DNA from 3 places in the Halomonas qinghailakensis genome. Region 1 is predicted to be linked to each of the others. Evidence: predicted binding sites of a transcription regulator. Region 1 holds the regulator's gene; each other region holds the start of a gene.
The links. Region 1 encodes PhoB, which activates phosphate uptake and scavenging genes when phosphate is short. Its sites were predicted from a motif close to TGTCATANNNNTGTCANA; they were not measured.

Region 2: M0220_RS03975 (CYTH domain-containing protein) is a predicted target of PhoB. The motif match lies at 5,609-5,626, and genes of this name have one in related genera.
Region 3: M0220_RS10335 (putative 2-aminoethylphosphonate ABC transporter substrate-binding protein) is a predicted target of PhoB. The motif match lies at 5,194-5,211, and genes of this name have one in related genera.

Annotation. Positions count from the first base shown of each region.
Region 1 covers NZ_CP096973.1:1,703,412-1,714,196, forward strand. The annotation lists gene recG (ATP-dependent DNA helicase RecG) at 1-186, shown strand, start outside; gene yccS (YccS family putative transporter) at 201-2,447, opposite strand; gene M0220_RS08045 (hypothetical protein) at 2,750-3,106, opposite strand; gene M0220_RS08050 (HU family DNA-binding protein) at 3,106-3,378, opposite strand; gene M0220_RS08055 (NAD(P)/FAD-dependent oxidoreductase) at 3,483-4,676, opposite strand; gene M0220_RS08060 (chorismate--pyruvate lyase family protein) at 4,764-5,360, shown strand; gene ubiA (4-hydroxybenzoate octaprenyltransferase) at 5,395-6,285, shown strand; gene phoB (phosphate regulon transcriptional regulator PhoB) at 6,409-7,098, shown strand; gene phoR (phosphate regulon sensor histidine kinase PhoR) at 7,101-8,408, shown strand; gene M0220_RS08080 (hypothetical protein) at 8,707-9,009, shown strand; gene M0220_RS08085 (hypothetical protein) at 9,477-9,797, shown strand; gene M0220_RS08090 (copper chaperone PCu(A)C) at 9,911-10,390, opposite strand; gene cysZ (sulfate transporter CysZ) at 10,515-10,785, opposite strand, start outside.
Region 2 covers NZ_CP096973.1:843,779-854,563, reverse strand. The annotation lists gene mnmC (bifunctional tRNA (5-methylaminomethyl-2-thiouridine)(34)-methyltransferase MnmD/FAD-dependent 5-carboxymethylaminomethyl-2-thiouridine(34) oxidoreductase MnmC) at 1-1,312, opposite strand, end outside; gene M0220_RS03995 (YciI family protein) at 1,483-1,782, opposite strand; gene M0220_RS03990 (PHP domain-containing protein) at 1,961-2,908, shown strand; gene M0220_RS03985 (L-threonylcarbamoyladenylate synthase) at 2,972-3,595, shown strand; gene M0220_RS03980 (ion transporter) at 3,743-4,639, opposite strand; gene M0220_RS03975 (CYTH domain-containing protein) at 4,669-5,577, opposite strand; gene M0220_RS03970 (TIGR00153 family protein) at 5,714-6,394, shown strand; gene M0220_RS03965 (inorganic phosphate transporter) at 6,404-7,669, shown strand; gene argA (amino-acid N-acetyltransferase) at 7,853-9,169, shown strand; gene M0220_RS03955 (SDR family oxidoreductase) at 9,303-10,157, opposite strand; gene M0220_RS03950 (hypothetical protein) at 10,662-10,785, shown strand, end outside.
Region 3 covers NZ_CP096973.1:2,193,517-2,204,301, reverse strand. The annotation lists gene phnX (phosphonoacetaldehyde hydrolase) at 1-47, opposite strand, end outside; gene M0220_RS10350 (2-aminoethylphosphonate--pyruvate transaminase) at 47-1,183, opposite strand; gene M0220_RS10345 (putative 2-aminoethylphosphonate ABC transporter permease subunit) at 1,237-2,931, opposite strand; gene M0220_RS10340 (putative 2-aminoethylphosphonate ABC transporter ATP-binding protein) at 2,928-4,052, opposite strand; gene M0220_RS10335 (putative 2-aminoethylphosphonate ABC transporter substrate-binding protein) at 4,097-5,146, opposite strand; gene M0220_RS10330 (UTRA domain-containing protein) at 5,288-5,998, opposite strand; gene M0220_RS10325 (HAD family hydrolase) at 5,991-6,719, opposite strand; gene M0220_RS10320 (bifunctional diguanylate cyclase/phosphodiesterase) at 6,866-9,568, opposite strand; gene M0220_RS10315 (diguanylate cyclase) at 9,775-10,785, shown strand, end outside.

The sequences.
Region 1 (10,785 bases):
GGGGAAGTGCTCGGCACCCGTCAAACCGGCCTGGCCCAGATGAAAATTGCTGATCTTGAGCGTGATGCCGACCAGCTAGAGCGTGTCACCGCCCTTGCTCAGGCGCTTCAAGGCAATGCTGAAGTCACTGCTGTCTTAGTACGGCGCTGGCTCGGCGAAGCCGCCGGCCGCTATGGGCAAGTGTAGGGCGTGATGCAGCGCTAAGCAGCGGTGCTCGCGTTAGAGTGATTCTCTACTGGGTCGTCAGTTAACCGGTTGGCGGCTTCACCAAGTGGGCCTAGCTGTGCTGCAATCAGGCGGAGCTGACTTTGTATGGGGCGGTAAAGCGCCACGGCTTTTTCATTTTCCTTTAGGCCTTGTTCATCCTGAGTTTTCTTATCTAATGCGTCAACGGCATTCTGCTCCAGCTGTGCCAGGAGGTCGTTGACGTGATCGGCCAGCGGAGTAACAGGCTGGCGCTTATCAAGCTGTTCTGCGAGTTGCCCCATCAGCTTGCTGATACGTTTAGCAAGTGGCATGAGGGCGGCATCATCTTCATCGTCTGCTAACTGGTGACGATGGGCACCGAGGGCAGATAAATGGCTCAGCAGCGTATTAGAGAGCACCAGAAAGCGTAGGCCGTTGTCTGCATCTTGTTTACGGTAGTGGCCTGGCTCGTGGAGCATATTGGTAAGCAGCGTTGACAGTGCGGCATCGGCATTATGGGCATTGCGGCGGGCTAACCGGTAAGCCAAATCGTCTTGTTTCCCATCCTCGTACTGATGCACTATTTCATCCAAATAGCGGCGATGGTTGACGAGCACATTGGCCGCTTCTCGATACAGTTTGCGGCCTTGCCAATCGGGGAGAATAAAAAATACTGCCAGCCCTGCAATTAGTGAACCGATCAAGGTATCAAAAAGGCGCGGCCAAATCAGATTAAAGCCATCACCCACTTGGTTGAAGCTACATAACACTAGGAGGGTGATAGAGGCGGTGGCGATCACATAATGCTTTTCACGGTTGGCAAAAAATGAGACTCCCGCTGCCACTGCAATCATGCTTTGAATGCTGGCCTGGGGGAATAGGCTAATCGACGCCCAGCCGGCAATTAAGCCAAGCACGGTGCCCAGAATACGCTGGGAGAGAAAGCGCCGCGTGGTGGCAAAGTTAGGACGGCAGACAAATAGTGTGGTTAGCAAAATCCAAAACCCCTGTTCTGGGTCGAGCCACTGGAGCAGTCCATAACCCACTAATAGTGCAATCGATAGGCGTAATGCATGGCGAAATGTTGGAGAGTTCAGCGTCAAATTTAGCTGAATACGTTTCCATGCTTCTAGCACGCTAGACGGAGAGCGATCATAAAGAGAGCTATCACGGTGGCTATCATTGGTGCCTGGGTTATGGGCGCTGGCAATCTGCGCTTCCAGGGTAGTGAGATTGTCGGCAAGCGCATTGAGTGGATGCATCAGCGGACGCCATTCTGCTTTTCCCTGTTCGTTTAGGTTGGCGATAGAGGCACGTAGATCGGCGAGTGCCTGCTCGCTCTGTTCATGACCAAAGGGGCGGTTAAGTAGCAGCGACTTGGCTAGCTGTCGGCAGGCTCGTCCTTGCTGGTCTAAAAGTCGTTGGCAACGAAAGAGGACATCGTGGTGGAAAAAAGCTTCAGTGAGTGCGCTATAAGGGTAGTGAGTAGAACTTGCCCGTTCGTGAATATCCTGGGCGATAAAATAGACCTGTAGATAGCGGTTCAGTTTGCGGCTGCCACGCTGGCCTTCTAAGCGGCGGAAAATCATCTCTTTTGCCTGGTTGAGGGCATCGACCACCTTGCCGTTTTGTCGAGCTAGTGCCACACGACGGGCTTCCAGGTCTACCCCACGAACAGGTTCAAACAGCGCCGACTTCAATATTAAAAATTCACCTAGCGCTTTATATACCCTGGCCATGCTTTGCTTAACCGGTTGACGCGAAAAAAAGGCGCACCATAAGATCGAAATAAATCCGTACCACGCTGCCCCGGCAAGCAACAGCCATTGTCGGGCAGCCACGTCTTCGTCAACGCCACCGTGCTGTTCAATGTTGATCATCGAATAGATCGATAGGATTAATGTGCCCGAGGCAATGGTGGCGTATCGTTGGCCAATGGCACCCAGCATAATCAAAGTGAAGGTAGAAACTGCTAGCCCTACTGCAAACAACCACGGCCATGGGAAAAGCCACTGAACGATAAACGAGGCTGAAGCAAAGCAAGCAAGGGTGACTAGTAGTGCTTGTAAGCGTCCCTGCCAGCTGTCATCGGTTTCAGAAAGAGCGCTCGCAATAATGCCCAAAAATAGCGGAATCACCAGCGCGATGTCACCCGCAAAACCACTAAATAGCAACGCCCCACTGAACGCGATAAACACGCGCAGGCTATAGGCGAACTTATCTAGGGTCCAAAGACGCCGCAAAGGCAAGGATATCGGCATAGAGGCTCTTAGCGTTCTCTTTTTTAGACTTTAGTTTAATAATTAGTATAGAGGGAATGGCCTGTGCTTGTCTTTACCTGCTGTTATCAATGACAGTGTTCTCCCTCACGTTTACTGACACTCCCCGCCCAGCCGGCTTTATAGGTGAGTGGGCGGACAAACTCGCCCCAACCCGCATCAATACAGCACCTTGGCGGTACACGCTTATATCACCGCCCGGTTGGGCAATGCTTTACACGCTGAGTGGTAAACAAAAAGAAAGGAAGAAAAAAGCCCGCCACTTTAAGGTGGCGGGCTGTTTATTACATATTTTTCAGTAGCTTCTGTAGCTTGTTCATATCAGCAGAGTCGCCCACTAGGCGAACTTCACCGGCTAGCATACCGTCGAGAAAGGCCTGTTGTGTAGGTTTCTTGAGTATTTTTAACGCGGTATCTTGATCGCGGAAACGAAGCTCAAGGTCTAGGTCAACGGGCAAGCCTTTGCCGGTAGTGATGCCTTTTGGTGACATTCGATAATACCGTGCAATGCTTAGGTCTTCCGTGGCAACACCCCAGTCCAGACCGCGCATTCGCTCAAGTTGTTCCCTAAAGCGCGGTTTGCGTCGCAGGGCTCTTTTAAGCAGTAAGCTCAGTAGCCACAGCGTCAGCTTGAGTTTCATTAGGAAACGGCGTCCTTAAGCGCTTTGCCTGGCTTAAACGCAACGTTTTTGCTGGCAGGAATCTGCAGTGGCGCGCCAGTTTGTGGATTTTTGCCAGTACGTGCAGCACGTTCGCGCACGGTAAACGTTCCAAAACCAATGAGAGCGACATCTTCACCTTTGGCCACGCTATTGGTGATTTCGTCCAAGATAACGTTGAGCACTTGACCTGCTTTGTCTTTGGATAGATCAGCGCTTTCAGCAATGGCGGCGGCGAGTTCAGGTTTGCGCATAAAGGTATCTCCCTATGTGAAAATCAAGCGTAAGTTCATCGATGTTATTAGCAGCATTGCTCAGCTGGTTAGCTTTTTCAGCTTAGCCGTAAATGCGGCGAGAATCAGCCTAGCAGCGCAGGGGCCGTTCTGGAAAGCTCCACTTTCCTTCTCACGCAGCCACCTGTCAACGCAAATCCAATCAAACGTCCGTCTTTATTTTCAGCAATGGCTGTCATTTCGTTCCCTTCTCCCTCAATTTGCCACTGTGCTGGCGTGGTTGCAGGTGGGTAGGCAACAACGGGTAGTAAGGGCGTTTTTACTATCACAGGCCATGCGCCAAAGCTGACGCTGGTTGGCTTTCCGGTAAGTGTCGATGTCAGCGCTTTTATGCACGCTTGCAAGGGCTGCACGTACATTGCATTTACGTCCTCAACGCAAGCCACATCGCCTAGCGCAAATATGTGGGGTTGCGAGGTGCGTAATTGGCGGTCAACCATGATGCCGCTGCGGGACACCGCCAGCCCGGCAGCTTCTGCAAGCTCGCTGCGCGGCGTTAAGCCGGTGGCCAGTAACGCTATGTCGGCAACATAGTGGTCGCCATTATCAAGGTGCAGCGATAGGGCATTGTCGGGGTTAAGCGTCAGTGTTTGTAGGGTGCGCCCTAAAGCAAGCTGAATACCTGCTGCTTGAAAAGCGTTACCCAGTGCTTGGCCTAACGGTTCGGGCAGTAGACGTGGCAGCGGCGCGCGCTCTGGCGCAATAAGGGTGACTTGATGGCCGCCAGCATATAAGTCATTAGCGAATTCACAGCCCACCAAGCCAGCCCCCACAATTGCTACCCGTGCAGGCGCTGTCGCCAAGGCATCATAAAAGCGGCGATACTCGTCTAAATCGTTCACCGTAAAGCACCGTTTGGCGACGTTTTCCGGCACGCTAAAGGGTGTACGTGGCGCCGCGCCAGTCGCTAGTACAAGGTCATCGTAGTGAAGCTGATGACCGTTACTGAGTACTATGCGCTGGTTATCCACATGCAGGTGTACGACCTGGGTGTGGGTAATTAGCTCGGCATTAAGCTCTTCGGCAACGTCGCGGGCGCTGCGCTGTGCCAGCTGGTCGGGCGTTAAGCGCTTCGCAAAGCCGGTGGAGAGCAGCGGTTTACTGTAATCATCGCCGCTATCCGCGCTGATGAGGGTAATGGTGCGTGTATCGCCTTGCCGGCGCAAGGCTCGTGCAAGGCCAATCCCCGCCATGCCAGTGCCAATAATAATCAGCGCTGAATGTGAGTTGGACAGTAGTTGTTTATCGATTGCGGGCATGCAGTCACCAAAAGTCGGTGGAACAAAAGCCAGTATGGTCACCATGTTACACTAGCTCTATATGTATTGACCGCCTCGGAGACCCTGGTGAACGCCCCTACTTTTCGGCAAGCCTCTCTAGTCCCTCACCAACTCGTTACTCATCGACTATTTACTCATTGGCTACCCGTTGCGGCGGCTCGTCCTGGGATGAGCGCCCCGTGGTGGCAGTGGGTAGCCTCGAAGGATTCCTTGACAACACGGCTAACCGTCGCAGGCGACACCAAGGCGTTTCGGGTGCAACTGCTGCGCCAAACGGTTGGGTTTCCTCTGCGTGATGAAGCGCTGGCGCTGGGCATTGCCCCGCGACGCTATGCCTGGCTAAGGGAAGTGGCACTGTGTGTGGGAAATAAACCTTGGGTGGTTGCGCGCTCGGTAGCGCCACTTAGCCAGTTACAAGGCAAAGGCTTGGAAGGGCTGGGCGAGCGCTCGTTAGGCAGTTGGTTGTTTCGACAGCCCGATCTAGTGCGTGGACCGCTTTACGCTACCCGCCATCAGCCACGTTTTGTCGTCGAACAGTCTGCGCTATTGGCAGACAGTGTATGGGGGCGGCGCTCAGTGTTTCAGCACAGCGGACTGTCGCTATTGGTACAGGAATACTTTTTATCAAGCATGGCAGATGATCTTGACCTGCCTTCGCGCTAGGCTAGTGCCAGCGTATTCTTTTTGAGAGGTAAGCATGGATCGTTCTCTGTTGCGGCCAACGGGATGGGCCCGAGTGGCAGATTTTTTACATTTAATGCGCTTAGATCGCCCGATTGGCACCTGGCTACTGATGTGGCCAACGTTATGGGCGCTTTGGATAGCGGCTGATGGTGTGCCTGAGCGTAATGTGCTGCTAATTTTTATTGCTGGTGTGTATGTGATGCGTGCCGCGGGCTGCGTGGTCAATGATTACGCTGACCGTCACTTTGATGGCCATGTAAAGCGCACTAAGCATCGCCCATTAGCCACTGGGCGTATCAGTGAAACCGAAGCGCAGCTACTGTTTATCGCGCTGGTTGCCGCCGCTTTCATTTTAGTGTTGCTGACCAACTGGTTTACGGTGCTGCTTTCAATCGGCGGTGTTGTTTTAGCGTTTATTTACCCCTTTATGAAGCGGTATACCCACTTCCCACAAGTGTTTTTGGGAGCGGCGTTTTCTTGGGCAATCCCCATGGCATTCGGTGCAGTATTGGGGTACGTTCCGTTTGAAGCGTGGCTGTTGTTTAGTGCGAACGTTTTATGGACAGTGGCTTACGATACCCAATACGCCATGGTCGACCGCGACGATGACCTTAAAATTGGCATTAAATCTACCGCGGTGCTGTTCGGTAGTGCTGACCGCTTTATCATTGGTGTGCTGCAAGCAGCGACATTGTTGCTACTTGCATGGGTGGGAATACGCGTTGGTTTGGGAGGGTTTTTCTGGCTTGGGTTAACGGGGATGGCCGCTACGTTTGCCCACCAACAGCGGCTAATTGCTGGCCGTGAGCGTGACCGCTGTTTCCAAGCATTTCTAAACAATCACTGGTCTGGCTTATTGATTTTTGCAGGAATAGTACTGAGTTGGTGGCCAATCACTGGCTAAATATCGTCTTTGTCATAGAATTGTCATCAAGTCATGGTGTTATCGTCATTGACATGTCACTGAACTGTTTTGTTGAACTGTTCTTTCGAACCAGTTTTCATTGAACACCGTGAGGCCCCTGGAATGACCGCCAAGACCGTTTTGATTGTCGATGATGAAGCGCCTATCCGCGAAATGATCGCCGTGGCGCTTGAAATGGCTGACTATCGCGTACTTGAAGCGGATAACGCCCAGGATGCCCACGCCATGATGGTTGACCATCAGCCAGATCTACTTTTGCTGGATTGGATGATGCCCGGTACCAGTGGTATTGAACTGGCAAGGCGTTTGAAGCGTGAAGAAGCGACAGCAGAAGTGCCTATAATCATGCTAACCGCCAAAGGCGAAGAGGATAATAAGATTCAAGGGCTTGAAGCTGGCGCTGATGACTATATCACCAAACCTTTTTCGCCCCGTGAGCTGGTAGCGCGCTTAAAAGCAGTGTTACGCCGTACTACGCCTCGTGGCGTCGAAGATCCTATCGAAATCAATGGCTTGCTTTTAGACCCTGTCAGCCATCGGGTGAGCGCTTATGGCAAAGCATTGGAAATGGGGCCGACAGAGTACCGTTTGCTGCAGTTCTTTATGACCCACCAAGAACGCGCGTACACACGTAGCCAGTTACTTGATCAAGTGTGGGGCGGTAACGTGTATGTTGAAGAGCGTACCGTAGACGTCCACATTCGTCGTTTACGCAAGGCCCTCGGGGAAGCCCACCAAAACCTTATTCAAACGGTGCGTGGCACTGGATACCGCTTCTCTGCCCGGGTGTAACCGTGCGTTTGTGGAGCCGAGAACTGTGGCGCTTTGTTTTGTGGGCAATGCTAGGCCTTTTCCTAGGGTGGCTGGTGGCAGTTCCAGGCATCGGTCTAGCGGCGGGCCTTACCGTTTGTCTTGGCTACCATTTACGTCAACTACGTGCGCTATTTAAATGGTTAACGCTTCATCCCCATGATGAACCCCCTGCAGCGAACGGGATATGGGGTGAGCTATTTGATCGCTTGTATCGCTATCAAAAAAGCCAACGGATTACCCAGAACCGCTTACGCGCGACGTTGGCACGTATTCAGGAATCATCTGAAGCAATGCGTGATAGCGTGGTTATGTTGGACCGGCATGGTGACCTAGAGTGGTGGAACAGCGCAGCGACAGAAATGCTGGGCCTACAAACGGCTCATGACCGTGGCCAGCACATTACCAACCTGCTTCGTGACCCAAGATTTATCAGCTATTTTAACGCGTGTAAGTACGGTGAGCCGCTAACCTTGACGTCGCCCATCGATGAACGGCGCATCCTTCAATATCAAATTACCCTTTATGGCGATGATGAACGCTTAGTAATGGCGCGAGATATTACCCGCCTCCATCGTTTAGAGCAGATGCGTCGTGACTTTGTGGCGAACGTTTCCCATGAGCTACGTACCCCGCTTACAGTGTTAACGGGGTATTTAGAAACCTACGGCGAGCTGAAAGATCAGTTGCCGCCGCGGTTAGGTCGCGGGATTGGCCAGATGGAAGAGCAGACTAAACGCATGCAAAATTTGGTCAATGATTTGCTGCTACTTTCGCGGTTAGAAATTGATCAAGGGGGAGAGGATCACCAACCGCTAGCGGTAGGACCGTTACTCGATAGTATCCGCCGCGATGCGCTTGCACTTTCTAATCAACAACACAGTGTTCATGTTGTGCTTGAGAGCGACGCGCGGCTCATTGGTAGCGAACAAGAGCTGCATAGTGCTGTTTCTAACCTTGCCTTTAACGCTGTGCGGTATACCCCAACAGGTAGTCAGATAACGCTTCGCTGGAAAACGCTACCGAATGGTGGCGCCTGCATTGACGTTGATGATGACGGTGAAGGGATAGACCCGGTTCATATTCCACGCCTAACAGAGCGCTTTTACCGTGTTGATAAAGGGCGTAGTACAGCAACGGGTGGCACGGGCCTTGGCCTTGCGATTGTGAAGCATGTACTACTAAGACATGATGCACTGCTACACATTGAATCCCATCCTGGCGAAGGAGCCCTCTTTCGCTGTGTTTTTCCCTCCTCCCGGGTTGTTGAAAACGAGCATAGCCTGACATAGGGCTTGTAAATACAAATATTGTATAAGTGTGCCATGCTGTCATATAAGTATGGATACATAATGCTCATGTGCCATTTCTAACCAGTTTGCCCCCCTTATTTCGAAAGACTTATGTTGTGCTTGCGCCTCTTTTTTTTCCTTAAGTTTTTGTTTATTAAAAATATTATTGTTTTTTTTGGCTTTTGGCATAACGAATGCAAGTATATGGGTAAGAGAGAACATCACAGGAATTGGTAAGCCGAAAGGCAATCTTTCTTACCATTTAAGCAGTATTGAACAGCGATCGAGGAGATGGAATATGATGTCCAAGGAACTACTCAAGAAAGCTGGTATTTTAAGTGTAGCGTTCGGTCTAGTTGCTAGCCCTGCGGCATTCGCTCAAGAGCCAGCAGACCCAGCGAATAATATTTCTCCAGATGAACAGCCCGTCGAGTCCCAAACCGAAAGTACAACTGGTACAGGTAACTATGACAAACAAGATTTGACCCATGACGAAGGCGATAACGCCAGTGACATGGAGCCAAGCTCAACGGATCATGGTGATTCAGATGCTGGCTATGACAGCACGGAAGAATTGCCAGAAGAAAATAGTGGCATGTAAGACTTATCCGTCTAGTATTAACTTTAGTAACTGATATTTTCTAAAGTCAGTATAGCTCTTATTCTTATGGATGAGCCATTTAGCAACACGGATGTTTCATTGCACGGATGCTCTTAAATTCAAGGATTGAATTATTCGACGATTATCACGCTGGTTAGGGTTAATTCCAAGGTTGGAGTCCCTCAAATGGATAGGAAGCCAGCAGTGCACATCGCGATCAGTAAGAGCGCTCAAGACCCCACCTCGGTGGGGTCTAATTTTTTGCGTAGATTAATTTTTGTGTGTAGCTCACATTTTATTGGTAATTGAAAGGGGGTTCATACCCTATTGCCTTGTTAATGCCTGAGTTATAGTGAGTGCTTAGAGCTAATATATTCAAATATAGTGCTTGGTGACTGACAAAAAGGTATCTCGTATTATTAGCCTGTCGGTTACTCCATGTAGTAGGTGGTCAAGGAGTTTTAGGTATGTTGTTGACATCATTCATTAAAAAAGCAGCTGTTGTAGGTTTGTTGTTTGGTCTAATCACTAGCCCAATGGCATTTGCGCAATCTTCTATAGAGCTGAATCAGGAACGCGCTGATAATCAAGAAATTATTCAGCCTGAATCGCGCAATACCTCGGGTCCTGCGAGCTATTCAGCTAAGGATTTAATCAACGATAACGAAAATACGCTGATCTACTCTCCTTCTAGCCGTAATAGCAAAGATGATGAAGAGTCTAAAGCTAGATCAGGTTATCGTGCTGAAGAGCTAAATCGTGAAGAGGGGAGCAGTACACGCTGGTAACCAGTGTGACGGCTAAATTTATGAGGTAAAGCACGCGTGTTTATTAATAAAGCCCCACTTCTATGGGGCTTTTATATGGTGGCACCGCTCAGGGCAACGGCACGCTGTGGTTATTAATGCTGATGATGGTGATCAGCATCTGTGCTTCCTTGCTGGGCATCTTGTACCCAAACCTCTATTTCAATGTCGTCTTGTTGAGCAAACTCTAACGTAATGGGAAAACGCTCACCCTCTACCAGTGGCTGGTGTAAGCCCATTAACATCAGGTGATAGCCGCCACCCGGGCGCATCGTCAGTGTTTCATCTTTAGCGATTTCAATGGCGCTGACATGGCGCATTGTCATCATATCGCCATCCATTTGCATGTCATGCAGCTCAACACTGTCACTCACAGGTGACTGCGCACCAACTAGTGTGACGGGTTCTGTACGAGCTGTAATATCCAGATAAGCGGCACCGTTTACCACGCCAGGAGGAGTTGGTGTGGCAAAAGGGTGAACAATCCTTAACTGGTCGGTTTGAACGTCGTGAGCCGATGCAAAAGAGACGCTGCTAGAGAGGAGAGCCGTTAGCCAGAGTGCGCGGGTCAGCATGGTCGTATTCCTTGTAGGAGCCTTGTTTCTTAACAAGGCTTATGCTTAATCTTGATAACACTAGGTAAGCCAAACAACCTTAAGGTAACAAATAGGTTGGGCTAGCGTTATAGCAGATAGGCCATTAGCGATGAGACGTAATGTCGCGCGTACCACGGTAATGGTCATCCCACATTAATACGGCACCTGCCACCGCGCCGGGAATCAAGAACAGGTTGGCGAGGGGGATCCAGGTCACTAGCATAATTAATCCGCCGTAGGTGAGACTGGGCCACCACCGTTGCGATAGTCGTGTGCGCATATCTCTAAAAGTTATCTTATTGTTATCCATGGGATAATCTAAATAAGTAATCGCCATGATCCAGGCAGAAAAGAGTATCCATAAAATAGGGGCT
Region 2 (10,785 bases), 860 kb from region 1:
GTAGATTGGCTACTTCCTCGTGGTGCAAGGTGATATTCGCATGCTGTAGCAGGTGTTTGCAGAGTAGTTTGGGGCGCACCCAGCCTGCCTGGGGATAAAACAGTCCATGACCCGCAGTGATGGGAAGACCCACCAGCTCACTAAGTGTCTCGCTTTGCGCAGATACCACCGCTTCTGGCAGTGGGTGGCGTGCCATAAAGCGCTGCTGGCGAGTAGCCTCCTTGTCACTTAACGCCAGTTGTACCACGCCACACGGCTGCCACAGCGGCGTTTCCTGTGGTGAGGTGAACGCCTGCTGGCTAAGCCAGCGCTGGCTGTAGAGAAGCCCTGATAAATAGAACCGACTCTGGTGATTCGTTTCCGCTGCTAGCTTTACATACAGCGCTCCCTGGCGATTACCGGAGCCACCTGCGCCAGGAGCATCGCGTTCAATGACCGTTACCTTAATCCCGCGCTTGGCCAACGCCGCTGCTACGCTGCAACCGGCCATGCCCGCCCCAATAACGACCACATGGTTAGCAGGCTTGACCGTAGGTGGCATAAACCAAGGCGTTGATTGGCGGCGAGTGTCTTTAGGCGGTGTGTCGATATAGCCTGCTAACATTTCCCGCTTCCGCCCAAATCCAGGCACCTTTTGCCAGCTAAACCCCGCTGCTTTTAATCCTCGTTTAACGACACCTGCGCAGGTAAATGTGGCAAAGGTGGCCCCAGGGCGAGAGCGCGCGGCCATAGCGTCGAATAGTTCAGGCTGCCACATTGCTGGGTTTTTAGCAGGCGCGAAGCCATCTAAAAACCAGGCGTCGACTTGGCCGTCTAGCAGGTTCAACCGTTCGGTTGTATCGCCAAAGTGCAGGTCGAGGGTTACTCGGTCGCTGAGATGAAGACGATGAATACCGCTGACTGGTTCTGGCCACTGGGCGCACAGCACCTGTGCGTAGTGCGCCAAAGAAGGCCAGGCGCTTAACGCGCGCTCAAGAGACGTCCGATCAAGAGGGAATTTCTCGGTGGATAACAAATGCAGACGCGCAGTACTCTGTGCGTGCTGTTCAAAACAGTCCCATGCGCACAGCATATTAAGCCCGGTGCCAAAGCCTGTTTCGCCAATCACAAACGCGCGGTGGTGTTGCCAATTCGCAAAGCGCTCGGGGAGGTGATTCGCCCCCAGGAAAACGTGCTCGGTTTCAGCCCGGCCATCTTCCCTAGAAAAATACACATCGTCGAAAGCGTCTGAATGGGGCGACGTCTCGTCCCAAGTGAGTGAAGGGGCGCTTAATGCCAAGAGCGGAGGCAGGTCAGTGGAGCGTTGGGTCACGCGGATATCCCATGGTGTGAAAATGAGTGATATAAATTGGTTAAAAAATGATCAACTTGTTGATGCGGGCATTATCTCTGGCCTAGAGAAAAGCGTCCGCCGAGTTTTCACAGAGTTTTCCACAGGCTCTGTGAAAAAGAAGGCGGACTCTTCACACTCGCCTCAATCGGTCAAGGCATAACTTTTTTAAACGGCTTAACAATTACCTTGGCATAGACCCCTGCAATGATGTATGGATCCGCGTCTGCCCATGCTTGCGCGGCATCAAGGCTTTCAAATTCGGCAACGACCAAGCTGCCGCTAAAGCCCGCATCGCCTGGGTTATCGGTATCTATAGCCGGGTGAGGCCCTGCCAGAACCAAGCGGCCTTCATCACGCAGCTTTTCCAGACGAGCAAGGTGATCCGGGCGTGCCGCCAATCGGCGCTCCAAGCTGTTGGATACATCTTCACTGATAATAGCGTAAAGCATGGGGATAACTCCTTGAGTGCTGGGGCGGTTGTCCAGTGTCGAATTGACCGCGCTCTTGTAAGCGCGCACCATGGCGAGCGCCTGTAGACCGTGAAAGGGAAACAGGATGCCTGTTTGTTCACACCATTTTTATTCACACCTTCCTATTCTGACAAACTCGCCACATGGCGTCATGCTTATGCCCTTACTTCCTGCGAACTATCTTCCTGCAAACGCTCTGCCTCCGGTGTTTGATGTCGACCAGCGATACTCGGTGGATTTACACATGCACTCTAACGCGTCAGACGGCGCGCTAACCCCTACTGAGCTAGTAAAGCTATGTGCTGAGCGTGGCCTTACCCACATGTCGCTGACTGATCATGACACTATGGACGGTGTTGACGAGGCAAGCGCTGCGGCACAGCAGGCAGGCTTATGCTTGATACCTGGCTGCGAGTTATCTACGCGTTGGCAAGGGATCAATATTCACGTTGTGGCGCTTATGCCCGGCGGCTTGCAAGGGCCTCTGGTAGAGGGGCTTAAGCAGCAGCGCGAAGCACGTATCCAACGCGCTGAGGTGATCGCTGAGCGATTAGAAAAAATGGGCTTACCAAACGCGCTAGAAAAGGCACGCGCCCAGGCAGGCAGCGACCGCCCCTTAGGCAGACCCGATTTTGCCCGCGCGCTGGTCGCCGAAGGTGTGGTTGCTGACTGGGCTGGCGCGTTTAAGCGCTATTTAGGCAGTGGTAAAAAAGGCGACGTAAAAGCCCACTGGCCAGAAATCAGTGAAGCAGTGGCTTGGGTGGTTGCCTCTGGCGGCGTGGCGGTGCTGGCGCACCCGTTGCGCTATGGGCTTACCCGGCGCAAGCGAGGTTTGCTGATGGATGCCTTTCAAGCTGCAGGCGGGCAAAGCGCTGAGCTGGTGAGCGGACAGCAAAACCCTGATAGCACCCGTGATCTGGCTCGGCAATTGGTCGAACGCAACTTATACGCCTCTATGGGCAGCGATTTTCATTTTCCTGGCAGCCATGCCGCCCCCGGCAGTATGAGTGTCATACCACGCACTGCTGCGCCGCCAATTTGGCAGCATTCGCGCTTAATTCATTTACGCGATGCACCCAGTGGCATGTTAAGCCCTGGGTCTTAAAGCGCATATCGGCTAACCTTGAAACTAAATGGACAACGATGTGCCCACGGGCAGGAGCAAGTGATGAGTCAATATTTTCAGATTCACCCCGAAAACCCACAGAAACGCTTGATTGATCAAGCCATCGATATCATCCGCAAAGGTGGAGTGGTCGCGTACCCAACGGATTCAGGCTATGCGCTGGGCTGTCACTTGGGTGAAAAAAAGGCCATTGAAAAGATCAAGTGGCTGCGCTCGTTAGACGATAAACACAACTTCACACTGATGTGTTCGGATCTTTCCGAGATTGGCACTTACGCTAAAGTGGATAACGCCGTGTTTAGGTTGCTCAAGGCTCACACCCCAGGGCCTTATACCTTTATTTTAGATGCCACCACCGAAGTGCCGCGGCTGTTACTGCACCCGAAGCGCCGTTCTATTGGCGTACGCGTGCCCGACCACCGCATTACCCATGCGTTGCTTGCTGCGCTGGGTGAGCCACTGATGAGCGTGACGTTGATTCCAGTAGGCGATACCTTGCCAATGAGCGACCCTGAAGAGATCCGCGACCGCTTTGGGGCACATCTTGATGCCATTATCGATGGCGGAGCCTGTCACCTTGATCCCACCAGTGTAATTGATCTACGCGAACTGCCACCCAAAATCATACGGGAAGGGCGTGGCGATATTTCGCCGTTTGAGTCTTAACGCTGTTTAGAACCCCGGTCATGAAAGTGGCTTCAACATGCATAAAGAAATCGCTTTAGCCAGTTAATAGACGTTTTCTAGCTAAAGCGATGTTTGCTTCGTGTAAGTGCTTTGTTGTTTGTAAGCGCTTTGCAGCTTGTAAGTGCTTTACTGTTTTAGGCTTTCGTCGTCTTCCCCCGTTTTCGCTGATTTCTTGCGTGGGTCTTCTGTTTCTTCATCCAGCCATGTGCCACAGCGTAGACAATAGCGGGCGCGTTTTTCATGGTGGTCGTGGCCACAGCCGGGGCAAGCTTCTTCTGAGTAGCGGTCTTCGCGGATAGAGCGGATAACCTGGGCGGAAAATACTCCGGTCGGCACTGCGATAATCGAGTACCCGAGCAGCATCAAGATCACCGTGATGGTCTTGCCGACTGAGGTGGCAGGCACAATGTCGCCATAGCCTACCGTGGTCATGCTGACGATTGCCCAGTACATTGACATCGGTATGCTGGTAAAGCCTGCTTCCGGCGACTCGATGGTGTACATCAGCGCCGCAAATAGCATCACCACCATCATGATACTGCTAAAAAACAACAAAATTTGGCGTAGGCTGCGTTTGAGTGCACTGATGAGCAGATGTGCTTCCCCAACAAACTCCATTAAACGCAGAATACGAAAGATGCGTAAGACACGCAGAATACGAACAATGACGAGCCCGTGAGCGCCGGGTACAAGCAGTACGAGCCAAGTAGGCAAAATGGCTAGCAGGTCAACAATGCCGTAAAAGCTTTTCAAGTATAAGAAAGGGCGCTCTAGGCAGTAAATCCTCACCGCTAGTTCAATCGTAAATAGCAGCGTAAATACCCACTCTACATAGAGAAAAATGTGTCCGTAACGCTCGGAATAACTGTCTACGCTGTCTAGCAAAATGACAGCTACGCTCATTAAGATGGCGATAATTAGCGCAATATCAAAGGCTTTGGCCCCCGGCGTATCGGACTCAAAAATAATATGAAAAAGTCGCGTGCGAAGTCCTTCTGCACCGGGAGTTAATTGAAAACTCATCGCGTCATCCTGAAGTGGGCTAAATGTTTCTAGCGTAGCGTGGTTTGATAGGCGAAGCGATGCGCCAACGTTAACGCAGCAACGCCGTAAGCGGGCGTTGGTTGCCCATTGTCATTCAGTGCCGTGGTCAGGGTATGAGCATCGCTGCGGGCGTTTTCATTCAGCTGTGGGTGGGCGGCCAGCGTGGCTAGCGCCTGTTGTGTGATGGTTAGATGCTGTGCAAGCCCACTGTCGTGATAGGCATCCAGCGCCATCGTGGCCCTGTGCAGCCACTGAGCCGGTGTGTCAGCCTCAGGTAGTAACCACTGCTGCGCGCCTAACGCATTTCCACGCGCCGCTTTGCTGGTATCCGAAGGACGCAGCGGCACACTTTCTGCAAGCACCAAGGCCAGCGACCAAAGCGCCTCTGGATCCCCCGCTTTTAATTCCAGCTCAACCTCACAAATAGTGGCTTGAGCGCCACCGCTGACAATCTCCCCTTCGTCTAGCACTAGCTCGATGTGGCTGTCTAGCCAGTCGATTTGCCAGCTGCGCCGAGTAAAGTCGGTGCGCAGCGCAGGGCGTAGCGCTGATATCGCTGTGCTTAATGAACCTTCAAAAGGCGGCAGGGCAGCCAAACCACGTTGGTCAAGCTGCGCACCAGGGACTTGCCACTCCCACTCTTGTCGGGTGGAAAGGCCACCGCCACCTTTACCAGCGGTTTTTACCGTTTGTAGCACGCGATCATCTATTTGGCGTAGGCGCACAGCAATTCGTGCTTTTGCCATATCCCCTGCTGGTGTATCGAAATAGGTGTTCGCAAGGTGCTGCTGTTGGGGTGATGTGGCTAGCACGTAGTGACTCAGCAACGCGTTCCGCTGGGCGGGGGCAAGGGCAAGTTTAAGCTCGATTTCTGTTGGTTCAGAAATAGGCGATGAAAAAGCAGTTGAATTTTTCATGACATTAGCCACCTTTTTATCGTGACGTTTCAGTTAAATTTTGATGACATTATGAACTTTTCATGACGGCGGCTGGCGCACTCTTTATACTGGCGCCCGCCATTTCCAGGCTCCCCGAAAACAGGCTAAAGGCTATATGGTTACCCCCAATCCTTTTTCTGCGATGTTTGGCCGCTCGCCATTCCAGCCATTGCTGGCCCACATCGTCAAGGCCAATGAATGTGCCGACCAATTGTTGCCGTTTTTTGAAGCATCGCTTGCTGGCGACTGGGACACTGCATCTGAACTGCGTGAAAACGTCACTCGCTTAGAGCATGACGCCGACACGCTAAAAACAGAGCTACGGCTTAATCTGCCTAACACGATGTTCCTTCCCGTCTCGCGTTCTGATTTGCTCGACCTTATCAGTGTGCAAGACAAGATCGCCAATAAGGTGCGCGACATTACTGGCATTATGCTTGGCCGTAAAATGCGCGTGCCCGATGAGCTGGCTGACCCCATGCGCGATTATATGCGAACCAGCGTAGCTTGCGTGGCTCAGGCGCGTCAGGCGTTAGAAGAGCTGAAAGACCTACTTGAGTCCGGTTTTGGGCGCAATGTGTCTGATGTCATGCAAAAGATGATCCGCGAGCTGCACACCCTTGAACACCAAGCTGACGATCAACAGATCACCATTCGGCGACAGTTGTTTGCGCTTGAGAATCAGCTTCCACCGGTCGACGTGATCTTTCTTTACAAGATTATCGATTGGGTTGGTGAGCTATCCGATCGCGCCGAACGCGTGGGCAGCCGCCTACAGATTTTGACCGCCCGCTAAGGAAATTCCATGCAGATTATTGTCCAGAACAGTGAAATCTTCATTATCCTGGCCTGTGTGTTTGGCTTTTTTATGGCTTGGGGCGTTGGTGCTAACGATGTAGCCAATGCGATGGGGACTTCGGTAGGGTCGAAGGCTATCACCATCAAACAAGCCATTATTATTGCGGTTGTCTTTGAGTTTTTAGGTGCTTGGTTAGCGGGTGGCGAAGTGACCGCAACCATTCGAGGCGGGATGCTTGACCCCGTATTGTTAGCAGATAACCCTCAGCTATTGGTTTACGGCATGCTTTCCGCGCTGCTGGCAGCTGCTATCTGGCTAATGATTGCATCGGCGCGTGGCTGGCCAGTGTCTACTACCCACTCTATCGTAGGCGCTATTGTTGGTTTTGGCGCGGTAGGCCTTGGTGTAGAAGCGGTTGCCTGGGGCAAGGTAGGTCAAATTGCATCTAGCTGGCTTATTTCACCGCTGCTTGCAGGTACGATCGGCTTTGTACTGTTTAAGTCGGTGCATCATCTTATTTTTGAAAATAAAGACCCCTTCAGCGCTGCAAAGCGTTATGTACCAGGGTATATCTTTTTGGTCGGCTTTATCGTTGCGATGGTCACCCTGACTAAGGGCTTAAAGCACATTGGTTTGGACCTAAGCTTTGGTCAAAGCCTGCTGCTTTCTGTTGTCATTGGTATCATCATTATGGCGCTCGGTGTGATGATGGAACGCCGTGTTAAATACGTACAGAACACCAGCGATCACTTTGGCTACGCCAACGTTGAACGGGTGTTCGGCGTACTAATGATCTTTACGGCCTGTGCGATGGCGTTCGCCCATGGTTCTAACGATGTTGCCAACGCTGTAGGCCCACTGGCAGCAGTCATTAGCGTTGTGCGTAGTGAAGGCGTTATTGATAGCGCGGCGCTTGTGCCTTGGTGGGTGCTGGTGCTGGGTGGCGGCGGCATTGTGGTCGGCCTTGTTACTTACGGCCATAAAGTGATTGCCACCGTAGGTACTGGCATTACTGAGCTTACGCCAAGCCGTGGCTTTGCCGCTACACTGGCTGCCGCGACTACGGTAGTACTGGCATCGGGTACTGGCTTGCCGATTTCAACCACCCATACGCTGGTAGGGGCGATCTTGGGTGTGGGGCTAGCACGCGGTATGGCGGCACTTAATCTGCGTGTTATCGGTACGATTGCGATGTCATGGTTGATCACTTTGCCTGCAGGCGCTGGCTTGGCTATCCTGTTCTTCTTTATGTTTAAAGGCATGTTTGGTTAATGCGGAAGTAAATCCGCCATAGTACGCCCTTGCTCGATGCTAGTTTAGGTCGATAACGCAGCGGCACCTTCACGCAAATTAGCCTGTTTCCGGGTTGATTTGCACAAGAAGGTGCCGCTGTTTTTTGCGCTCTGTTAAAGTAAACGCGGATATTTTCATTTACCTGCTGCCGGAGAGCGGCCCTTGGACACACGCTTCCCTTTTGTTGATTGGTTTCGTAACGCTTCCCCTTACATTAATGCCCACCGGGGACGAACCTTTGTCATCTTAATTGAGGGCGAAGCCATGGCGTCTGGCCGAGGAGAGCAGCTGATACAGGACTTAGCGCTGCTACACACCTTGGGCGTGCGGTTAGTCGTGGTGTTTGGTATTCGACCGCAGGTACACGAAGCGTTGACGACTGCTGGTGTCGAGCCAACACGGGTGGATGGTCGCTGGGTAGCTGACCGAGCGGTGATGGCTCATGTGGAACAGGTGGCAGCACATCAGCGGCTATGGTTAGAAGCACGGCTTTCTTTAGGCCTGCCTAGTACGCCGCTGCACGGGGTGGAGCTAAGCGTAATTTCTGGCAACTTGGTGACCGCCAAGCCCCTTGGTGTACGTGAAGGCGTCGATTTTGACCACAGCGGTGAAGTGCGTCGTGTGCGCGCGAGTGCCATTGAAGGGCTGCTGGAAAAAGGCTCTCTGGTGTTGCTGCCACCGCTTGGCTTTTCCAGTACGGGTGAAGTGTTTGATTTAGATGCCTCAGAAGTGGCGCAACATGCTGCTGTCGCGTTGAAAGCGGATAAGCTCATTCTATTAGGCGAATCAGAAGGGCTTGAAGACGAGCAGGGCGCACTATTACGCCAGCTTTCTCCGGCAGAAGCCGAACCGCGACTGCAACAGGCGTTGCCGGGTAGTGAGCTGGCCCGCCACTTGAACGCCGCCTGCACCGCGGCCCGAGAAGGGGTGGCGCGCACCCACCTGCTTTCTTGGCGTAACCACGATGCCCTGTTAGGGGAGTTATTCACTCGCGACGGCGTTGGGACCATGATCACCCAGCACCGCTACGAGCAGCTGCGCCCGGCCACATTAAACGATGTCGCTGGTTTGCTAGAGCTGCTGGAGCCGCTTGAGCGACGGGGCATGTTGGTAGCTCGTTCGCGGGAGCGGTTAGAGCACGAAATTGACGATTACATGGTCATTGAACGTGACGGCATGGTGATTGGCTGTGCCGCGCTGCATGTTTTCCCTGACACCACGGTGGGGGAAATGGCCTGTGTCGCCGTGCACGGCAACTATCGCGGCGGTGAGCGCGGCGAGCGCTTGGTGGAAGCATTAGAGCGACGCGCCCGCCAGCGTGGGCTGACCGAAATGTTTGTACTGACGACGCACACGGCCCATTGGTTTGTCGAACATGGTTTCCACTCGGCAAGCTTAGATGACCTACCGCCGTTAAAACGTGAAGCCTATAACCACGCCCGAAAATCCAAGGTGCTGGTCAAGACGCTAACGCGATAGAAAAATGCGGATAGTAGTGTAGTTGTCGCACATGGTTATTACTTAAGTAGAAAACTGAGGATTAAGTAGAAAGCTGAGGATTAAGTAGAAAGCTAAGAAGGGCGGCTTGGCCGCCCTTTTGATAACTAATGTCTCAGGTATTCAAAATAACGCCGCCGTTTAAGTGCAGCGTTTGACCGCTCATATAAGACGACTCTTCACTGGCAAGATACACATACGCTGGGCCAATTTCACTCGGTTGGCCGGGGCGCTTCATAGGCACTTGCCCGCCAAAATTGGCGACCTTCTCTTCATCAAAGCTGGCGGGAATTAGCGGTGTCCAGATAGGCCCAGGAGCCACGGCATTAACTCGAATACCTCTATCCATTAACGACATCGCCATGGACCGCACAAATCCCTGAATGGCGCCCTTCGTGGCGGTGTAATCAATCAGCGTGTCGTTGCCTTTAAAAGCGTTGATTGAGGAGGTGGAGATAATGGTATCGCCATTGTTTAGGTGAGGCAGCGCCGCTTTAGTGAGGTAAAAATGACTGAACACGTTGGTTTGAAACGTGCGCAGTAGCTGGTCATCAGGAATATCCGTGACATCGTTCCAGTCATACTGCTCAGCGGCGTTATGAACCACCACATTGAACTTGCCAAATGCTTGTAGGGTGCGTTCAACAATGTCGCGACAAAAAGCCGGTTCTGCCACATCACCTTGCAGTACCAGGCAGCGTCGTCCTTCTGCTTCTACTAAGCGTTTGGTGTCTTCGGCATCTTTAGGTTCTTTAAGGTGCACGATAACACTATCAGCACCTTCACGGGCGTAATGCACCGCTACAGCTCTACCAATACCGCTGTCGCCACCAGTAATAATGGCAATTTTATCTAACAACTTATCGGCACCGCGATAGCTTTCGCGAATATACTCCGGCGTTGGTTGCATCGCATGTTCATCGCCAGGCTGTTGATTCTGATGCTGCGGGGGTTGCTGTTGATCGCTCATGTGCGTCCACTCCTTTGTTGGCACAGATGGGTTGGTATTGCTTTTAAAGCTAGCCTATTAAAAAGCTGCGAAATTGAAAGAGCATAAGGGAGTACTTCTATGTATTTACATTTGCGTGTTTACATTTTTAAGAGTTTGATGGCTCACCTATAAGGGCTTAATCACACCATTACTAACGTAGACCAATGACGCAAGGATGGGCAAATGATAGCCAAGAGGTTAGGTAATTAGGTGGTTGGATCGCTAGATAAAAATGCGGATAGTAAACGTTAATAAACTCAGTTTAAATTTTAAATCAGGCATTGTTAATGATGCGCTGCTGTTACAAGTGGCTGTTTTGACGGTTTTATAAACTGAGGCGTGGCGAGATCGGTTGGGGAGAGTAGTACTGGGCTGTGGCAAGTAAACGACAAGCGACTATAGTGTATAAACCTATTCACATCCCTTGGCACGCAAGGCTGTAGGGCGACTACCAAGCAGGGCTGCCAAGTAGTAGGAGGTAATATGCAACAACCTGATAAAGACGATCAGAAGAAAGATCAGCGCGACGATCACCACGATGATGCCAACCCAATGCCCGACACGCACCATGTCAATCCTGATGGCGATGATAAGCCGTCTCCCAAGA
Region 3 (10,785 bases), 490 kb from region 1:
CAGTCACAAATCACCGCCTGCAGGCATTGGGGAGATTGATAATGCATCAGGCACTCCTTGATTCAGAAAAGAGAGAAACACCCATCTTCGTCAGGGTGTCTTGAATAACGCTGAGTAACTGTTCAATCACCGCCGCATCCAATTGGCCAATGCAACCGATGCGAAAACTTTCGACGTCAGTTAACTTGCCCGGGTAGATCAAAAAGCCACGCGACTTCAGCGCTGCGTAGAAGGTCTTAAATTCAAACGCAGGGTCGGTAGGACTCAAAAAAGTGGTGATAATCGGCGATAGCCATTGATCTTCTAAAAGTGTGCTGAAGCCTAACGCCCGCATGCCTTTTACCAGTACATCACGATTGTGGGTATAACGTGCGCAGCGCCCCGGCACACCACCCTCTTCCCGGTGCTGGTCAAGCGCCGCTTGGAAGGCCACCACCGTATGAGTGGGTGGGGTAAAGCGCCACTGGCCAGTGCGCTCCATGTAGTCCCACTGAGCGTATAAATCCAGGCTCAGCGAGTGGGCGCGTCCCTTACCAGCAGCAAGTAGCGTCTGGCGAATGATCACAAACCCAAAGCCCGGTACGCCTTCGATGCACTTATTGGCAGAAGATATCAGCACATCAATAGGCGTTTTTGTCAGACTGATCGGTATGCCCCCAAACGAACTCATGGCGTCTACAATCAGCGTTTTTCCGTGAGCGCGCACCACCTCAGCGATGGCGTCGAGCGGGTTCAAAATCCCTGAGCTGGTTTCGCAATGAACTAGAAACACTGCGGTAATGTCAGCATCTTGCTGTAGCAGTGTCGCCACTTCGTCGGGTTGCGGCGGTAAGTAGTCACCTTTGTCCAACGTCACATAACGGCGGCCCATCATAGCGAGCAGTTGAGCAGCCCGTTTGCCGTAAGCACCGTTCATTAACACCAACACTTTGCCACTAGGGTCAGTTGCGCAGGCCAGTGCACTTTCAACGGCGAAAGTGCCGCTGCCCTGCATCGGCACGCAGGCATACGTGTCACTTGCCGCCTCGGCCATGGTAAGCAGTTGCGCACGCACGTCTGCAGTCACACGGTTAAAATCATCATCCCAGGAGCCCCAGTCGCGCAACATGGCTGCTTTGGTCGCGTGGGAGGTGGTTAGTGGTCCTGGGGTTAAAAGGTAAGGCACTTTTAGATTACTCATCATTTTGGTCTATACCAGATTATAAGCACACATTAGCGGCTGGCATAGCGGGCTTTTTAGCCCGCCTGACGCCAACGCTGAGCGTTGGTTAAGAGAACGTGGGTAAGCGCAGCGTGAAGCAGTTTAACCACCAGCGAGGTCAGGAAAATCAGCACAGCCATGGCCGCGGCGCTAGCAAAATAGCCCGCCTCATCCAAATGCAGTACCGCTACCGAAGCAAGCCGCGTATCGCTGTTATAGAGGAACACTACCGCAGACACTGTCGTCATCGCATTGACGAATAGGTAGACAGAAATATCCAGCACGGCAGGCAGCGATACCGGCAACGTCACGCGGCTAAACGTGGTCCAGAACGGTACTTTTAACGAAGCCCCCACGGCCTCAAACTCTGGATCTAGCTGTTTCAGCGCGGTGACAGAGGTGAGGTGACACACCGTATAGAAGTGCACTAGCGTGTTGAGCACCAGGATCGCCATGGTCCCGTACAGCCAATTAAAGGGGTTTCCTGCCTGGTTGAAAAAGAAGATATAAGCCAGGCCCAGCACCATGCCCGGCACCGCCATGGGTAGCATGGCCATAAAATGCAAACCTTGGCGCAATGGGCGATAGCCTTCACTCTTTTCTATCAGCCATGCATTAAAGAAAATAACCAGTGTACCCACTAACGCGACGCTAAATGCCAGCTTGAGGGAGTTGAACCACGCCCCCCAGCCACCGCCCGCTAAACCTTGAAAGGTGTAATGCTGCAGCGTGAACGACAGGTTATAGGGCCAAAATTGTATGAGCGACGCATACACTGCGGTACCAATAACCAGCAGAATAACGCCCGCAACCGAATAACACAGCAGCGCAAACGTCCAGTCTCGCAACGGGTTAGGCGTTGGTTGCCATGGCACTGCCCGAGCCGAAAGCTGAGCCACTTGGCGTTTTTGTATCCAGCGGTCAACGATGAACGATAGCACCGCAGGCATTAGCAAAATAACGCTAACCACCGCGCCCATTTGGAAGTTCTGCTGCCCCACCACTTGGCGATACACATCGGTGGCAAGCACGCTAAATTGGCCGCCAATAATTTTCGGCACACCAAAGTCGGTAATGGCTAGCGTAAAGACAACGAACAGGCATGAAATTAGCCCGTAACGCACGCCTGGCAGGGTAATCGTCAAAAACGTACGCCACTTCGGCGTGCCCAGTGCTTCTGCTGCTTCATAGAGGCGTGCATCGCTATTAGTCAGTGCAGTGGTAAGCAGCATTAGCGCATGGGGAAAAATCCAAAAACTCATGCCCATTACAATGCCAATCGGTCCATAAATCGAATGACCAGCCAGTACGTCGCTCAAAAAACCCTGGTTACCAAACAGGTACACCAAGCTAATGGCGGGTAGCAACGAAGGTGCCAAAATGGGCAAAATCGCCAACATTCGAAAGAGCCGTTTGCCTGGCATACAGGTACGGGTAATGCCGTAGGCGCATAAAAAGGCGAGCCCAGCGACGACCACCGTCGTGGTGAACGCAACGCGCAATGAATTGGCAATCGAATTGACCAATGCTGGCGTTTGAAAATACTGTACGAAGTTAGCTAGCCCAATAAAGTCGCCGCTGCGGTCTTGCAGGCTTTTCACCAACATCGCAAATAGCGGAAACAGCAGGCCGAACACTAACAGCGCCACGCCCGCTAGCAGCACAATCAGGCGTATTAATGCTTCCAGCGAAGGCGTTGATGCAGGCGCTGAAAATGTCTTCGCCCTCATGACTGGTTGCTCCCTGCCGGGTATAGACGGGCAGCATCGGCAGGCAAGTGAATCCCCAGGGTTTGCCCTAGTCGCAACCCTAGTGTGGCGCTATCGCGGCTGGGAACATCAGCCAGCAACCGTTGCTCGGTACCGTTAAGTCGCAGCGATACCCGCTGAAATGCACCTAAAAATTCAATGCCCATGACATCACCGCTCAGCTCAGAGATGCTGACACTAAGCGCGACTGCTTCGGGGCGAATGGCCAATTGAGCTGCTTGGTCTTTCGCGTAGGCATGCGGCAAGCAAGGGCATGAAATAGTGCCTAGCAACGCGTGGTTATTCGCCTGTGCGGTCACCTCTAGAAAGTTCATCGTGCCGATAAATGACGCCACAAAAGCGCTAGCAGGCTGGTGGTAGATCTCGGCAGGTGTGCCCACTTGTTCGATCACTCCGTGGTTCATCACCACGATACGATCAGCCATGGTGAGCGCCTCTTCTTGATCGTGGGTCACCATAATGGTGGTCACGCCAAGACGCGCCTGTAGGGCTTTGATCTGATGTCGCAAATGGCCGCGTACTCTCGCATCCAGCGCTGAGAGCGGTTCATCCAGCAGTAACAGGCCAGGCTCAGTCGCCAGCGCTCGTGCCAACGCAACCCGCTGCTGCTGCCCGCCAGAAAGCGCGGCAGGATATTTATGTTCGCTACCGCTAAGATCAACGAGTGCCAGTAACTCCGCCACGCGGGCATGAATAGTCGCCCGATCACTGCGACGGTTGCGCAACCCGTAGGCAACGTTATCGAACACCGTCAGATTGGGAAACAGCGCATAAGATTGGAACACAATGCCAAAATCCCGCGCCTGCGGGGGCAGCGTGGAAATATTCTTGCCACGCTGAATTAGGCTACCTGATGTTTGCTGAGTTAAGCCTGCAATGGTGCGCAATAGCGTTGTTTTGCCACAGCCAGAAGGCCCTAAAAAGCAGACAAACTCGCCTTCCTGAATCTGTAACGCAATGCTGTCCAGCGCGGTAAAGCTACCGAAGCGCTTAGTGACGCCATCTATGCTTAGGTGCGCAGAGGGTAAGTGGGGTTTCGCCGCCGAGTGAGCCGTCAGCGGCGATGTCAGTGTGGTCTGCATAACATCTCCAAGCCCCGGCCTTGGCCGGGGCAACTGATTCGTGCTTACTGTTCGGTTTTACCGTCGTAGCGGCGCTGCCACTCTGCCAGCACGCGCTCACGGTTAACCGCGGCCCACTGGAAATCGGCATCAATCATGCGATCCGCAATGTCAGCGGGGTAGTTTTCAATCGGCTGCGCCACACCTGGGTAGGCCACTACGGCGTAGCCTTCGTTATAGAGTTCGTTAGCCTCACGGGAAACGGCCCAATCCATCAGCGTTTGTGCAGCTTCCTGTTTGGCGGTACCCGCAACGATAGCGGCAGCCTCCATATCCCAGCCAAGACCCTCTTCAGGGAAGACCACTTCAATCGGTGCACCTTGGGATTTCAAACGTGCCCCGCGGAAGGCAAATGACACGCCAACCACTGCTTCCCCGGTGGCCGCCAGGCTGCAAGGAGCAGAGCCAGAGTGGGTGTAACGGGAAATGTTGTTATGCAGACGGTCCATGTAGTCCCAACCTTGCTCTTCACCCCACAGCTGCATCCAGCTGACCACGTCCAGATAGCCGGTGCCGGAGGAGTTGGGGTTAGGCATGATCACATGCCCTTCAAACTCAGGCTGGGTCAGGTCTTCCCAGGAGGTCGGCATGGGCACACCCTGTCGCTCGCCTTCAATGGTGTTGTAGCAAATGGCTGCTACCCAGGCGTCCATGCCTACCCACGCGGGGTCTTCACCGTTACGGTATGCCGCATCAATAAATTTGGGATCGAGATTTTCAACGCCAGCGGGGGCGTAGCGTTCAAGCATGCCCTCTTCTTCAAGCACCAGCAGACTGGTAGCGGCTAAGCCCCAGATAACGTCTGCCTGGGGATTATCTTTTTCTGCCAGCAGACGCGCAGTAATCACGCCCGTAGAGTCTCGCACCCAGTTAATAGTGATATCGGGGTGGGCGGCATTGAAGCGTTCGGCGTATTTTTGCAGGTCATCTGACTCAACGGCGGTGTACACCGTTAACTCAGTGGCGCTGGCCATAGAAGAGAAGGCAACAGCAGCTGTCGCAAGCAAAGCAGTTGCCATCTGATTAGGTTGGAAAAAGCGGTGAAGTGTCGACATGGTAGGCTCCCAGCGTGTTGGTATAGACCAGGAGTTTGCCGACATTAAATGACAGTGCGATGACGCTTGTTTGACCGATTTTTGAAGTTGTATTGTGACCCTTTACGGGCGTTATCACATAGCCGCCATCATCGCCGCGCGCTATTGCTGACCAGAAAGGTCAACGCTGATACACAGAGAGTCATGCAGCCAGTGCTCCTCATCAAACTCAATGGGGCGCTGTTGATCGTCAAAAATAGCGCGACAAATGTTCAGCCCTGCAGTGCCTGGGGCAACAAGTAACTCTTCAGCATCTAAGGGCGACAACGCTTCAGACACCATGCGTATTGAGCGATTGGCCAAGTGATGCCCCCAACGCTCTCTTAACAGCCCCCATAGCGACTGTCCGCTGTAGATATCTAATAGCTCGGGCGCACACTCTGGCACTACCCAAAGCGACTCCACCAGTACAGCGCGATCATCCACGTAACGGCGACGGCGAATATGGTGGAACGGCTGGTCATCAGCCAGTTCCAGGGCACGGGCAGCCGCCAGGTGTGGGCGGGTTTCAAGCATCAGAACCGCTGTACGTGGTTGCCGCCCCTGAGCGCGCACATAGTCGTTAAAACCTGCATCCCGGGTGGGGTCATACACCAGCCTAGCCGGTGAAATAAACCAGCCGCGCCGGTTGCTGCGGTGAATAAGCCCTTCTCCCTCCAGTTGTGCCAACGCTTGGCGCAACGTAACGCGGGTCGTAGAGAAGCGCTCTGCCAACGCTCGTTCTGCGGGTAACTTACCTTCCCACTGCGTGGCATGCTGAGTGATTAAATAACGAAGTTGCTCTGTTAACTGTAAATAGTAAGCATCAGGCATGCGCCGATTTTCCTGATAGATCGTTGGCCGATGAAGCGCCTGACGACGCTGCCATTCGCCAGTCTAAACGCCGCCACCCTTCCACACTAGCGACCTCCGCCAGCACGGGGTCAGGGTTAACCGCCACTGGGCAGTCGACATACTGCAGTAGCGGGATATCATTGCGAGAATCTGAGTAGAACATGGTATGACTGGGGGTAATGTTTTGCTCGGTTAACCACTGTTGAAAACGCAGCACCTTTCCCCCGCGGTAAGAGAGCACGCCTTTGCTATGGCCGGTGTAGTTCGCCCCACTTGCCGCATGTTCAACACTCAGCTCTACCGCCAACACATGTTCAATCCCTAACATCGTCGCAATCGGTGCGACCAAGTGATGCGATGACGCAGAAATGAGCACCAGGGTGTCGCCTGACTGACGGTGTGCTTCCAAGCAGCGCCACGCTTGATCAAAAATACGTGGTTGCAAATGAGTAGCGACAAAGCGCTCAACTTCTTTTTGCACATCCACCACCCGGCGCCCCCGCAGCGGTGCCAAGGTCATTGCTAAGTACTCCTCTAACTTTAACTTACCGGCGTGATAAGCCTGCTGCATCTGCTCGGCACGGGCTATAAAGGTTTCGGCGTCGCTGATCCAGCCCTGCTCGATCATCCATAAATTCCAGCGGTCACTGCAGTCTCCATCCAGGAGGGTGTCGTCAAGGTCAAACAGGGCAAGGCGCATGAGGCACTCCTTTTTTCACGAGTTCGTTTTTTCACGAGTTCGGCGGCGCGTAGCGTATGCCAACGACGATGACAAGACGATGACGCCCTGACTGAAAATCGGAGTTGCCGATAAAAACTGCTGATCATGGTGCCTGACAGTGAAAATTATGGCATTAACCACGTTGCCGCAAATTCATCGGCAGGTAGGGGATGTCCAAACCAATAGCCCTGTGCTTCGCTGCAGCCCATTTTTGCTAGCAAATCGGCTTGAGCCGGGCTTTCAACACCTTCTGCGAGGGTTTTCATATCTAGCGTGTCGGCCATGGCGATAATTGTTTGCACGATCGCACGATCATGATGGTTATCCAGCATGTCACGCACAAACGAAATATCTATCTTTAACGCATCTGCAGCGAAACGACGTAAATAAGAGAGTGATGAGTAGCCCGTGCCAAAGTCATCAATAAACAGCGCGTAGCCTGCCCGCCGCATCGAATGAGTAATCGTGACCGCTTGATCGGGATCGCGCATAAAATCGCTTTCGGTTAGCTCTAATGCAATCGCACCAGGCGGTACACCGGTGGTCAACTTAGCCACATGCGCGGTTAATTGAGGATCGGCAAACTGTTGGGCAGAAATATTGATGGATAATTTACCCGGCAATGGCGTGTGTTTGGCTTGCCAAACGCCTAGCTGGCTTGCCGCTTCCTCCAACACCCAATCGCCCAGCATTCGGATTAGGCCACGCTCTTCTGCCAAAGGGATAAATTCGCCAGGGCTTACCCATCCCCACTCAGGGTCATACCAGCGACAAAGCGCTTCAGCCCCGGTTAGGGTTTTGTCTGCCAGACTAAACTGGGGTTGGAAGTAGAGCTCCAAACGATGCCCAAGAATAGCTTGATGCAATCGCTCGGTCATCCATTGTCGACGCTCTAAGGCATGCCGCATCGTCTGTGTATAGGGGCAAACGCTATTGTCACGTCGTTTTGCATGATGCAGGGCAATGCTGGCTGCGTTAAACAGCTCACCAGCGTCCGATACATCGTTAGGATAACTGGCAACACCAACACTGACATCAAGGTTAAAAACGCGATGCTCAAGCTGAATGGGACGTTTAATAATCTCACATAGCTGCAGCATTATTTCTTGGAGATGAACATCCTCTACACTGGGCAAGAGTATCGTAAACTCATCACCAGACAGTCGCGCAACAGCACACTTGGGAAAATTGGCTTGCTGCAACCGCTTGGCTACGGTCGCCAATAACTGGTCGCCTACTTGATGACCATGTAAATCGTTTACTTCTTTAAAGCGCCGAATATCTATTAGCAGTAACGAGAGAGAGTGATTTTGCCGGGTAGCTTCTTTTCCCATACTAGCCAATAGCTCAATGAAGCGCGCGCGGTTGGGTAAACCGGTGGTGCCATCGGTATAAGCGAGGCGGTGCATATGCCGATGGTCGCGGCGACGCTCTAATTCAGCAGCAGCACCTGTTGAAAGAATTTGTAGCACAGACGTTGCAAAGGCGTTGGTGGTGAGTGGTGATTGATAAAACACCATCATCACGCCAATAGCATCCCCCTTGGCATTATCTAAACGTCTGCCGATCCAGGCTTGGGTACCCAGCGAAGTTCCTGGCAACATAAAAGACTGGCCGCTTTGTGCAACACTTTCCCCTTCAAAAACAACCTTCTCAGCCGGCGTCCCACACAACATAAATGTTTGATTATCAACTAATTTACCACTTGCCACTAAGCTCACTGTGTGAGTTGTCATCGCTGGCAGCAGCGTGCTTTTACGGGCGGCTGTTGAGCCCGTGTACTGGGGTACAGGTTGATCTAGCAAGGCGATAAACCCAGCATCAGCTTCTAATAAAGTGACCAACGTTGTAATCAATTGATGAAAGTAATCATCCCCCACTCGTGACGTTACAGTGGAGGCGACTTGCACAACCGCCTCTTGCACGCGCTGTGATTCTTGTTGATCGGTTACATCAGAGATAAAACCTTCAAGATAGGCAACCTGTCCTGCATTCCCCATGACAGCCTGCCCTTGCTCCCACATCCAGCGATGACTGCCATCCCGATGGCGCAGTCTGTAGACAACGCGATAAGGCTGACGCTGCTGAATTGCCTGCTGTACGGCTAGATATAGACGATTTTGATCAGCCTCGTGTATCAGGGAGGCAAAACTTAAGAGCCTATTATCTTGTAAATCATCCGGGTGATAGCCCGTCAGCGCCTCGGCTCCTTGACTCACCAACTGCATCGTCCAATGACGATCATTGAGGCACCGATAGGCCATCCCCGGAAGATGGTTAAGCAGCGTATTTAAACGCCTTTCACTTTCGCGAGCGACACCTTCGCTGTGGCGAAGTGCTTCTTCGGCTTGGCAACGGCTCAGCTCTGCGCCTGCTTGAGCAGCCACAATGCGTAAGATTTCATTTTCAAGGCCATCCGGCTGCATCGGTTGATTACTTAATACCGCTAAAATACCAATGACCGGGCCATCTGCAGAAAACAGAGGCAACCCCATATAACTTTCAGCACTAAGCTGCCCAAGCAACATATCATTAGGAAAATGCGCTTGGACATTACAGGCATAAAAACAGGGCTCACGTCCTAAAACGTTTTCACACGGCGTTCCAGCAAGTGGATAAGAAAAATTGTCCTGATAACAGCCATTTGACCAAACGGCCAACGTTGTGGCCCTATGAGGCGTATCGACAACAGCGATTAAAGCATGATCAACACCAAGCAAACCGGCAAGTTGCTCGACAAGCGTTGCGTAAAAATCAGGCGTACCGCTTCGTCCCAGCCCTTCTGCCAACTGGCGAAAGATCTCTGCCGCTTCGTTCCTGGTGTGCATTGGCGCACTCACTTTTGTCATTCTAGAAACAGCTGTCCGCAAAGCGCTGTTTTAATAAATTACAGCGAACTACAGCATAAACAGCTATTTTACTGATTTACAATGCCTACATATGGCAATACCAGCGCATGCTGATTCCATGCTTGTACTCATAGAATATGCCCTTGTGGCTGATCGCTGTGTTGGACAGCACGTTTGGAGATAACATGACGGGCCCTTCAGCCGAAGATGAAACGCTTTATGCTTCGCTCACCAATGAGCTTCCTGCCTTTCTTACGGAAGCACTGCTGCAAACGGCGAGTTTACCTTCGTTACCTGCCGTTGCGTTGCAGGTACTCGAAGTCGCTCGCTCTCCCCACGCCCCTCTGGGCGAGTATGTGCGTGTCATTGAACGTGATCCTGGGTTAACAGCACGTCTAATCGCGGTCGCTAATAGTGTCTATTACCTACGCTCGGCTCCCCCAGCACAAACCAGTTTAGAAGCGACGCAACGCCTGGGCCTGGATGCCACACTTGCTACCGTACTGAGCTTCACACTACTGCCCTGGCCGCCGACAGAAACAGTGGTTATTCGAACATGGCGGCGTGCCATTGTTGCAGCGGTAGTGGCAGGTAAACTGGCTAACCAACTCTGCCCTACGAAAGTAGGCAGCGCGTTCACACTCGCCCTACTACAAGACATCGGCATATTGGCAATCATTACCACCTATCCTGACGAAGCAGATACACTATACGCTGATTACCAAGCGTCCCATGCACAGTTAATCAACGCAGAGCGCCACTGCTTTGGCAGTGATCATACGCGAATTGGCGCCTGGTTAGCCGCGAAGTGGGGCCTACCTTCTCCCATCGTGCGGGCTATTTACCAAAGCCATGATGGCTTTGTAACCGATGACATGGAGACTCTTTGCTTACGTTTATCAGGCGCTATCGCTGATGCTTGGCTTAGCCCTGAACCAAGTGTGTCGTTAGCGCTATTACTAAAACAGATAGCCATCGCGGAGACAGTGCCAACACATGCAATTGAAGCACTCTTGCACCGACTACCCGAAGAGATAGACCTATTAACGGACATTCTTAACCTTACGGCACCGTCGTCTATCGACAGCCATGCACTGCTAGCAGAAGCCAAACAATTGCTTTATCAACACTCACTAGCACTTACCGCACGGTTAGATGATCAACAGCAGCAGTTGAATACATTACAGTTGCACAAC